DNA from 2 places in the Flexivirga oryzae genome. Region 2 is predicted to be linked to the other one. Evidence: predicted binding sites of a transcription regulator. Region 2 holds the regulator's gene; the other holds the start of a gene.

Region 1 (4,311 bases), on a different contig from region 2:
CCGCATTCGGTGGGGTGCCGCTCGTCCGGGGCGGCCGTTTCGAGGTCTCCGAGGGCGAGTCGCGCCCACGCAACGTGGTGATCGAGTTCCCGACCTATCAGGCTGCGGTGGATTGCTACAACTCCGACGCGTACCAGGCCGCACGGGCCATCCGTGTGCAGGCGGCCGAGAGCGAACTCGTCGTGGTCGAGGGTCAGGATCCGCAGCCGAGCGCCTGACGCATCGGCACCAGCTTGGCGTCGGACTCGCTGAGCTCCGCCGCCGGTTCCGAGCCCGCGACGATGCCGCAACCGGCGAAAAGCCGTATCTGCGAAGGTGATTCGAGGGCTCCGCAGCGGAGGGCGATGCCCCATTCGCCGTCACCCGTCGCGTCCAGCCAGCCGACCGGCCCGGCATACCGGCCGCGGTCCATCTGCTCCAGCTCGGCGATCAGATCACGTGCGGCCAGCGTCGGCGTGCCGCAGACGGCGGCTGAAGGATGCAGCGACGCGGCGAGCGTCAGCGACGACACGTCCTCGTGCAGCACACCCGCCACGTCGGTCGCCAGGTGCATGACGTTGGGCAGGTGCAGCACGAACGGCGACTCGGGGACGTTCATCGACGAGCAGTGCGGGGAGAGCGCGTCGGCGACCGAACGCACGGCGTACTCGTGCTCCTCGAGGTCCTTGCTGGACCGGGCCAGCGATGCCGCGAGCGCCAGGTCGTGCTCGTCGTCGCCGGTCCGGCGGATCGTCCCGGCCAGCACCCGCGAGGTCACCAGACCCTTCTGCCGGCGCACCAGCATCTCCGGAGTGGCGCCGATCAGCCCGTCGACGCTGTAGGTCCAGGTGTTCGGGTAGGCGCCCGACAGGTTGCGCAGGATGTGCCGCGGGTCGATGTCGGTGCTCGAGGTCACCACGACGTCACGTGCCATCACGACCTTGTCCAGTGCACCGGACTGGATGCGCTCGACGGCCGCGCCGACGGCCTCGGTCCACTGGTTGTCGCTGAGTGCCCCGTCCCGGACGTCGGCGATGACCGGCGCGTCCGCGCCCGACCCGGCGGCGAGCGCCGGGGTTGTGGGCAGGTGTGCGGCGGTGCCGACCGTCGTGAGCCAGCAGACGTCGTGGTGCCGTCCGACGACGGTCTCGGGCACGTGCAGCACACCACCGGCGGGGGACGCGGCGGCGAAGGCGAACGAACCGACCGCGATCAGCCCCGCACCGGGCAGGTCGACCTCGGAGCGGACGACGGCGTCGCGCACGACCCCGCTCCACCACCGCTCGGCGTCGTCGAAGCGTGCCGTGCCGTGGGTCTGTATGGCGGCGGCCGTGCCCCATCCCACGAACCCGTCGCCGTCGCGCAGCCAGCTGACGGGGGCTTCGGCGTCGTCCGGGATCAGCGAGACGAGGTCGCCGGGATCCTGGATGCGCGTGGAGCGCACCACGAGGGCCGGGTCCGATTGAGGTAGCGGCAGGGTCACGAGCGGTCACCTTACGCCGACCGGCACTGCGGCCCGCGTTTCGGCATACGGGACAATGCACGGATGAATCGAGCCAGCCTGGACAAACAGCCCCGTGACGTCGCCTCGATGTTCGACCAGGTAGCGGCTCGCTACGACCTGACCAACGACGTGATGGCGATGGGCCAGAACCGCCGGTGGCGCAAGGTGGTCGTCGAATCGCTCGCGGTCCGCCCCGGTGACGTGGTCCTCGACATTGCCGCGGGAACCGGCACCAGCAGCCTGCCGTTCGAGCGCCTCGGCGCACACGTGGTGCCGGCCGACTTCTCGCTCGGCATGCTGCGCAAGGGGAAGGAGATGCGGCCGGGTATGGCGTTCACCGCCGCCGACGCGATGCAACTGCCGTTCGCCGACAACTCCTTCGACGCGGTGACGATGTCGTTCGGCTTCCGCAACGTGCAGTCGACCGAGGAGGCGCTGCGCGAGTTCCGCCGGGTCACCCGGCCCGGCGGCAAGCTGCTCATCTGCGAGTTCTCGACGCCGACCAACCCGGGCTTCCGCAAGGTCTACAGCGAGTACCTGATGAGCGCGCTGCCGCGCGTCGCCCGCCGCGTCGGGTCGAACGCCGACTCCTACGTCTACCTGGCCGAGTCGATCCAGGCCTGGCCGGACCAGGCCGGGATCGCCGCCCAGCTGCAGGACGCCGGCTGGGCGCACGTCGAATGGCGCAACCTGACCGGCGGCATCGTCGCGCTGCACCGCGCGACCAAACCGACCAAGCTCTGACCGACCCTCCTGCCGAGAGGCCCAGAAAGTGCCGGAGGGCCTAGAAATATTGGTGATTCGGGCCCGATTTGCTGAGCCGGTCGATGGGTATGTGAGCCTGTCGGCGGATCGGGCCGGTGGGCTGGGGTGCCCGGGGCGCGCCGGTATGACGGATTAGGTTCGCCTAAGTAGGTTTGAGGAAGCGGCTGGGAATACAGTGCATGGGTTAGTGAAGACGTTCACAAGCTAGAAAGATTCACCCGAGTGAGCCTCCCTGGCCTTACGCCTGCCCCGGACGAGAGCGCCGACGTCATCATCGTCGGCGCCGGCCCTGGTGGATCAGCCACAGCCGCATACCTCGCCAAATCCGGTCTCGACGTCCTCCTGCTGGAGAAGACGCACTTCCCGCGCGAGAAGGTCTGCGGTGACGGACTCACCCCGCGCGCGGTCCGCGAGCTGATCACCCTCGGCGTCCCGACCCCCGAGCACGACGGCTGGATCAAGAACAAGGGGCTGCGCATCATCGGTGGTGGCATGCGCCTGCAGCTGGACTGGCCGGACGTGGCCAGCTTCCCGCCGTACGGCCTGGTCCGCACCCGCCAGGACTTCGACGACATCCTCGCCAAGCACGCCGTGAAGTACGGCGCCCGGCTGCGCGAGGGTGTCAACGTCAGCTCGCCCGTCAAGGACGAGCGCACCGGCGCGATCATCGGCGTGCAGGCCAAGGAGATGGGCGAGAACGACCGCCCGACCGGTCGGATGCTCACCTACCGGGCGCCGCTGGTCATCGCGGCCGACGGCAACTCCTCGCGCCTGTCGCTGGCGATGGGCCGCGACAAGCGGGACGATCGCCCGATGGGTGTTGCTGTCCGCGCCTACTACACCAGCCCCCGCCACGACGACGACTACCTCGAGTCGTGGCTGGAGCTGTGGTCGACCGACAAGAACGGCAAGCGGGTGCTGCTGCCCGGTTACGGCTGGATCTTCGGCGTCGGCGACGGCACCAGCAACGTCGGCCTCGGCATCCTCAACACCTCCAGCGCCTTCGGCAAGACCGACTACAAGGACGTCATGCGCCGCTGGGTGGCGACCATGCCGGAGGAGTGGACCTACAACGAGGAGACGATCCGCGGCCCGATCCGCGGCGCCGCGCTCCCGATGGGCTTCAACCGGCAGCCGCACTACGCCGACGGCCTGCTGCTGGTCGGTGACGCCGGCGGCATGGTCAACCCGTTCAACGGCGAGGGCATCGCCTACGCCATGGAGTCGGGCCGGCTGGCCGCCGAGGTCATCGCGCAGGCCTTCGGCCGCTCCGACGACGCCGGTCGCGAACGCGTCCTGCAGTCCTACCCGCAGGTGATGAAGGACGCGCTCGGCGGCTACTTCACCGTGGGCCGCTACTTCGCGCAGCTGATCGGCCACCCGGAAATCATGCGATTTGCCGTGCGTTTCGGCCTACCACGCAAGACGATGATGCAACTCTTGTTGAAGATCATGGCCAACCTCGGTGACGAACACGGTGGCAAGCTCGACGATCGCGTGATGTCGTTGTTGTCACGGGTGGTGCCCGCAGCATGAGCGACCACCCCTCCATCCGCAGGAACGGCGACGTTCGGAAGGATCCGCAAGCATGAACTACTCATACGCACCGCTGTTGTTCTTCGCGGCCATCGGTGCAGCCTTCGCGATCTTCTCGGTGGTCGGCGCCAGCGCGCTGGCCGGTCCGAAGCGTTACAACCGCGCCAAGGCGGACGCCTACGAGTGCGGCATCCAGCCGAGCCCGCACGCCGAGGGCGGCGGGCGGGTGCCGATCAAGTACTACCTGACGGCGATGCTGTTCATCATCTTCGACATCGAGTCGGTGTTCCTCTACCCGTTCGCGGTGTCGTTCGACCGGATGGGCCTGTTCGCCCTCGTCGAGATGGTGCTCTTCGTCGTGACCGTGTTCATCGCGTACGCCTTCGTATGGCGCCGCGGCGGACTTGAGTGGGATTGAGGCTGACCAAGACATGGGAATCGAAGAGAAACTTCCGGCGGGCTTCCTGCTGAGCACGGTCGAGCAGGTCGCCGGCTACATGCGCAAGAGCTCGGTCTGGCCGGCGACG
Region 2 (4,311 bases):
GTGACGGGATCTGCGCCCCTTGGTAAGTGCCCGCCGGGTGCCGGATCCGGTGGGCTGTCACTCGACGCAAAGGCTTCGGCAGCCCCGTCGTCGAGCAGTAGTTGTGCGACGTCGTGACCGAGTCGCTCGGCATCCTCGAACGGGCCGGTCTTGGACCGGCGCAGGTCGAAGCTGCCGTCGGTGCGGCCGACGAACGCCCGCAACGAGATCTCCAGGCCGCCGTCGACGTCCTCGCTGACCTCGGCGAGCGCTCCCAGTGGTGCCGAGCAGCCCGCTTCGAGCCGGGCGAGCACGGCGCGCTCCGCGGCGACGGCGGCGCGGGTGTCGGGGTCGTCCAGCTGCTGTATTACGTCGTGCAACGCGGCGTCGTCCGCGCGGATTTCGAGGGCGAGGGCGCCCTGGCCGGGTGCCGGCAGCATCTGCAGGGGGTCGATGGCCTCGGTGACCTCGTCGAGGCGGCCGAGCCGCGCCAGGCCGGCGCGGGCCAGCACCACCGCGTCGACCTCGCCGCTGCGCACCAGGCCGATGCGTGAGTCGACGTTGCCGCGGATGTCGCGGAAGGTCAGCCCGAGACCGAGGGCCGCCAGCTGCGCGACGCGGCGCGGCGAGCCGGTGCCGACGACCGCGCCCTGCGGCAACTCGCCCAGGGTGAGGCCGTCACGCGCGACCAGGACGTCACGTGCGTCCTCGCGCGGCGGTATGGCGGCAATCGTCAGACCACCGGCCGGTGCGGTCGGTAGGTCCTTGAGCGAGTGCACGGTGAGGTCTATCCGGTTGTCGCGCAGGGCGTTCCGGATCGCGGTGGCGAAGACCCCGGTGCCGCCGAGCTGGCTCAGCGAGGCGCGGTTGGTGTCCCCTTCGGTGACGATCTCCACGATCTTGACCTCGTGGCCGAGCGCACGCAGCCGGTCGGCGATCAGGCCGGTCTGCGTCAACGCCAGCTTGCTGCGGCGGCTGCCGACACGAATCCTCATCGGCCACCTCCAGCGGCTTCGCCGTGGGGAATCTGGGAGACGCGCGACTCGTGCGGGTTCAGGTCGAAGAGGGTCCGCAGCAGCGCGGCGTAGTCCTGGCCGCCCTGCTCCTCCCCCGCGAGCTGCTTGATGCGGACGGTCGGCGTGTGCAGGATCTTCTCGACCACGCGGTGCACGGTCATCTGGACCTGTGCCTCGTCGTGCTCGGACAGCTCGACCCGCTGGGCGAGTCGGGTCAGTTCGGCGGCGACGACGTCGGCGGCGCGGGCGCGCAGCTCGGCAACCGCGGGTGCGACGGCTGCGGCACGGCGCGCGACGAGGAATTCGGCGACCTCCGCGCTGACCAGGTCGTGCGCGGCGGCCAGTTGGGTCTTCTCGGCGTCGTCCGTGACGGAGGCGTTGAGGTCCTCCAGCGAGATGAGGGTGATGCCGGGCAGGTCGGCGAGTGCCGGGTCGATGTCCCGCGGCAGGGCGAGATCGACCAGCAGGGTGGCCTTCTCGGATGTGTCGACGTTGTCCAGGTCGAGGACGTGGCCGACGGCGCCGGTGCAGGAGATCACCAGGTCGGCCTCCGCGACGGCGGCGGTCAGCTGCGTCCAGTCCCCCGCGACACCGCCGGTCGCCTCCGCGAGCCGGGCGGCCTTGGCGGGGGTGCGGTTGATGATCGTGAGGTTGCCGACCCCCGCACGCGCCAGGGTGTGCGCGGCCAGCCCGCTCATCGCGCCCGCCCCGACGACGAGGGCGCGTTGCGCACTGAGCTCGCCGAGGGTGGACTGCGCGAGGTCGAGGGAGCGCTCGACGAGGGACCGGCTGACCGAGTCGATGTCGGTCTCGGTGTGCACCCGCTTGCCGACCCGCAGTGCGTGCTGCATGAGCGCGGACAGGGACGGGTCGAGGTGGTCGCCCTCCTGGGCGGCGCGCAGGGCGTCCCGCAACTGGCCGAGGATCTGCGCCTCTCCGACGGCGACGGAGTCGAGACCCGACGCGACCTGGAAGGCGTGTGCGACCGCACGGTCCTCGAAGTGGACGTAGAGGTGCTCGCGCAGCTGCGGCACGGCCAGTCCGGTTGCGACGGCAAGGGATTCGGTGATGCCGGTGACCGCACCGTGGAACGTCTCCACGTCGGCGTAGATCTCGACCCGGTTGCAGGTGGACACCACGACCGTGGCGTTGACGTGCTCGTTGCGCTCGAGGGCGACCTCGAAGTCGTCGATCCGGTCGGCGCTGAGGGCCACCTGCTCGAGGAGTTCGACGCCGCTGGTGCGGTGCGACATACCGATCACGATCAGGCTCATCGAGCGTCACCCCACTTGCCGAACTCGTCGTCCCGGCCACGCTGTTCGTGGAAGGCGAGGATCTGCAGCTCGGTGGCCAGGTCGACCTTGCGGACCTCGACCCCGGGCGGGACGGTGATCATGCACGGCGCGAAGTTGAGGATGGATCGGACACCGAGTGCGATCGCCTGGTCGGCGGCCTGTTGCGCGGCGTGCGGCGGGGTCGCCAGCACCGCGATGATGCTCTCGGGCGCCTGCTGGGCCAGCTCGGCGAAGTCGATCACCTGCAGTCCGGCGATCTCGGTGCCGATGATCGCCGGGTCCTCGTCGACCAGCCAGCGGACGCTGAAGCCGCGGGTCGCGAAGCCGCCGTAGGCCGCGAGCGCGTGACCCAGGTTGCCCATCCCGATGATCGCGACGGACCAGTCGTGGTGCAGGCCGAGTTCGCGGGAGATCTCCTCCGAGAGGCGCTCGACGTCGTAGCCGACACCGCGCACGCCATACGATCCGAGGTGGGAGAGGTCCTTGCGCAGTCCCGCGGAGCGGACGCCGGCCGCCTCGGCGAGTTCTTCGGAGGAGACGACCTCGACGCCCCGGGAGTCCAGGGCCGCCAGAGCACGCAGGTAGAGCGGTAGCCGAGCCACGGTGGCTTCGGGAATCTCCCGACGGGCGGCCGATGCGGTGCTCACTGGCGCTTCGACTCCTCATGCGTCTCGGGCAGGCGTATACCAAACGCCGGCCACAGAGGATCAATGACCCCCTGACTCTAGGTCTTTGTGAACGCGGGCACAAAGTCGCAAATTCCCGGCAAAAGTGCTAGGCGGGGGTCGGGTCGTGCCGCGAGAGCCGCTCGTGATAGCGGAACTCCGCACGGCACAACGATTTCGGCCGTGTTCGGGCAGCCGCGGCGCCGGACCGCACCCGGTCGTCATCTACCGTCGAGTAGCCGTTCGCGCCGCCCGTCCCGCAGGTCCCCCGCACCCATTTCGCCGAGAGGCTCACAAACGACCGACAGGACACGTAAATTCGCGACTCCGAGGCCGTGCATGGGCGGTTTTCTGGGCCCCTCGGTGCGTTGCTGAGCCTGTCGGCATGGTGGGGTCAGCGTTTGCCGAAGATCCCGCGCCGGGCGAGCGCCTTGCGCAGCCGCTGCTCGTCGACCCGCCAGTAGTCGTGCTGCTTGCCGTCGACCAGGGTCACCGGGATCTGTTCGGCGTATGTCGCGAGCAGCTCGGGCTCCTCCAGGATGTTGCGCTCGGTGAAGCTCTCCCCGGTGTCCGCGCAGACCCGCTCGATCACCGCACGCGCCTGGTCGCACAGGTGGCAGTCGGGCTTGCCGATGAGGGTGATGCGCGGGGTCGTCATACCTAGAAGAAGACCGAACGACGTTGCAGCAACAGCGAATAGAGCGACTGCTGGATCGTTTCGCGGACCTGGTCGGTGAGGTCGAAGACCAGCATCGGGTCGTCGGCGGCGGCCGCACCGTAGGAGTCCGTCGCGATCGGCTCGCCGAACTCGATGATCCACTTGCTGGGCAACGGGATCAGCCCGGCCAGCCCGAACAGCGGGAACAGCGGGGTGATCGGGAAGTAGGGGAAGCCGAGCAACCGGGCCAGGCCCTTGAGGTTGCCGATCATCGGGAAGATCTCCTCCGCGCCGACGATCGAGCACGGGATGATCGGGACCTCGGCGCGCAGCGCAGCCGCGACGAACCCGCCGCGCCCGAAACGCTGCAGCTTGTAACGCTCGGCGAACGGCTTGCCGACGCCCTTGAACCCCTCGGGGAAGACGGCGACCAGCTCACGCTGGGCGAACAGCCGCTCGATGTCCGGGTTGGATGCCAACGTGGTGCCCGCCTTGCGGCTGAACTCACCGATCAGCGGCGACTCGAAGACCAGGTCGGCACCGAGCATGCGCACGTGCCGGTGCCTGGGGTGTTCGTCGTGAATGGCGACCTGGGTCATCAGCCCGTCGACCGGCAGCGTGCCGGAGTGGTTGGCCACGACCAGCGCCGGCCCGTCGTCCGGGATGTTCTCGACGCCACGCACCTCGACACGGAACCA

Evidence for each region. Region 2 encodes Rex, which represses fermentation and respiration genes when NADH is low (regulators of the CRP and FNR family bind a similar motif). Its sites were predicted from a motif close to CTTGTGAANNNNTTCACAAG; they were not measured.
Region 1: FHU39_RS23655 (geranylgeranyl reductase family protein) is a predicted target of Rex. The motif match lies at 2,433-2,452, and genes of this name have one in related genera.

What each region holds. Positions count from the first base shown of each region.
Region 1 is NZ_JACHVQ010000007.1:72,780-77,090, reverse strand. It holds gene FHU39_RS23670 (DUF1330 domain-containing protein) at 1-218, shown strand, start outside; gene FHU39_RS23665 (isochorismate synthase) at 194-1,456, opposite strand; gene FHU39_RS23660 (demethylmenaquinone methyltransferase) at 1,526-2,227, shown strand; gene FHU39_RS23655 (geranylgeranyl reductase family protein) at 2,471-3,784, shown strand; gene FHU39_RS23650 (NADH-quinone oxidoreductase subunit A) at 3,837-4,202, shown strand; gene FHU39_RS23645 (NuoB/complex I 20 kDa subunit family protein) at 4,216-4,311, shown strand, end outside.
Region 2 is NZ_JACHVQ010000002.1:301,949-306,259, forward strand. It holds gene hemC (hydroxymethylbilane synthase) at 1-974, opposite strand, end outside; gene FHU39_RS14420 (glutamyl-tRNA reductase) at 971-2,269, opposite strand; gene FHU39_RS14425 (redox-sensing transcriptional repressor Rex) at 2,266-2,937, opposite strand; gene FHU39_RS14430 (glutaredoxin family protein) at 3,350-3,613, opposite strand; gene FHU39_RS25000 (lysophospholipid acyltransferase family protein) at 3,616-4,311, opposite strand, start outside.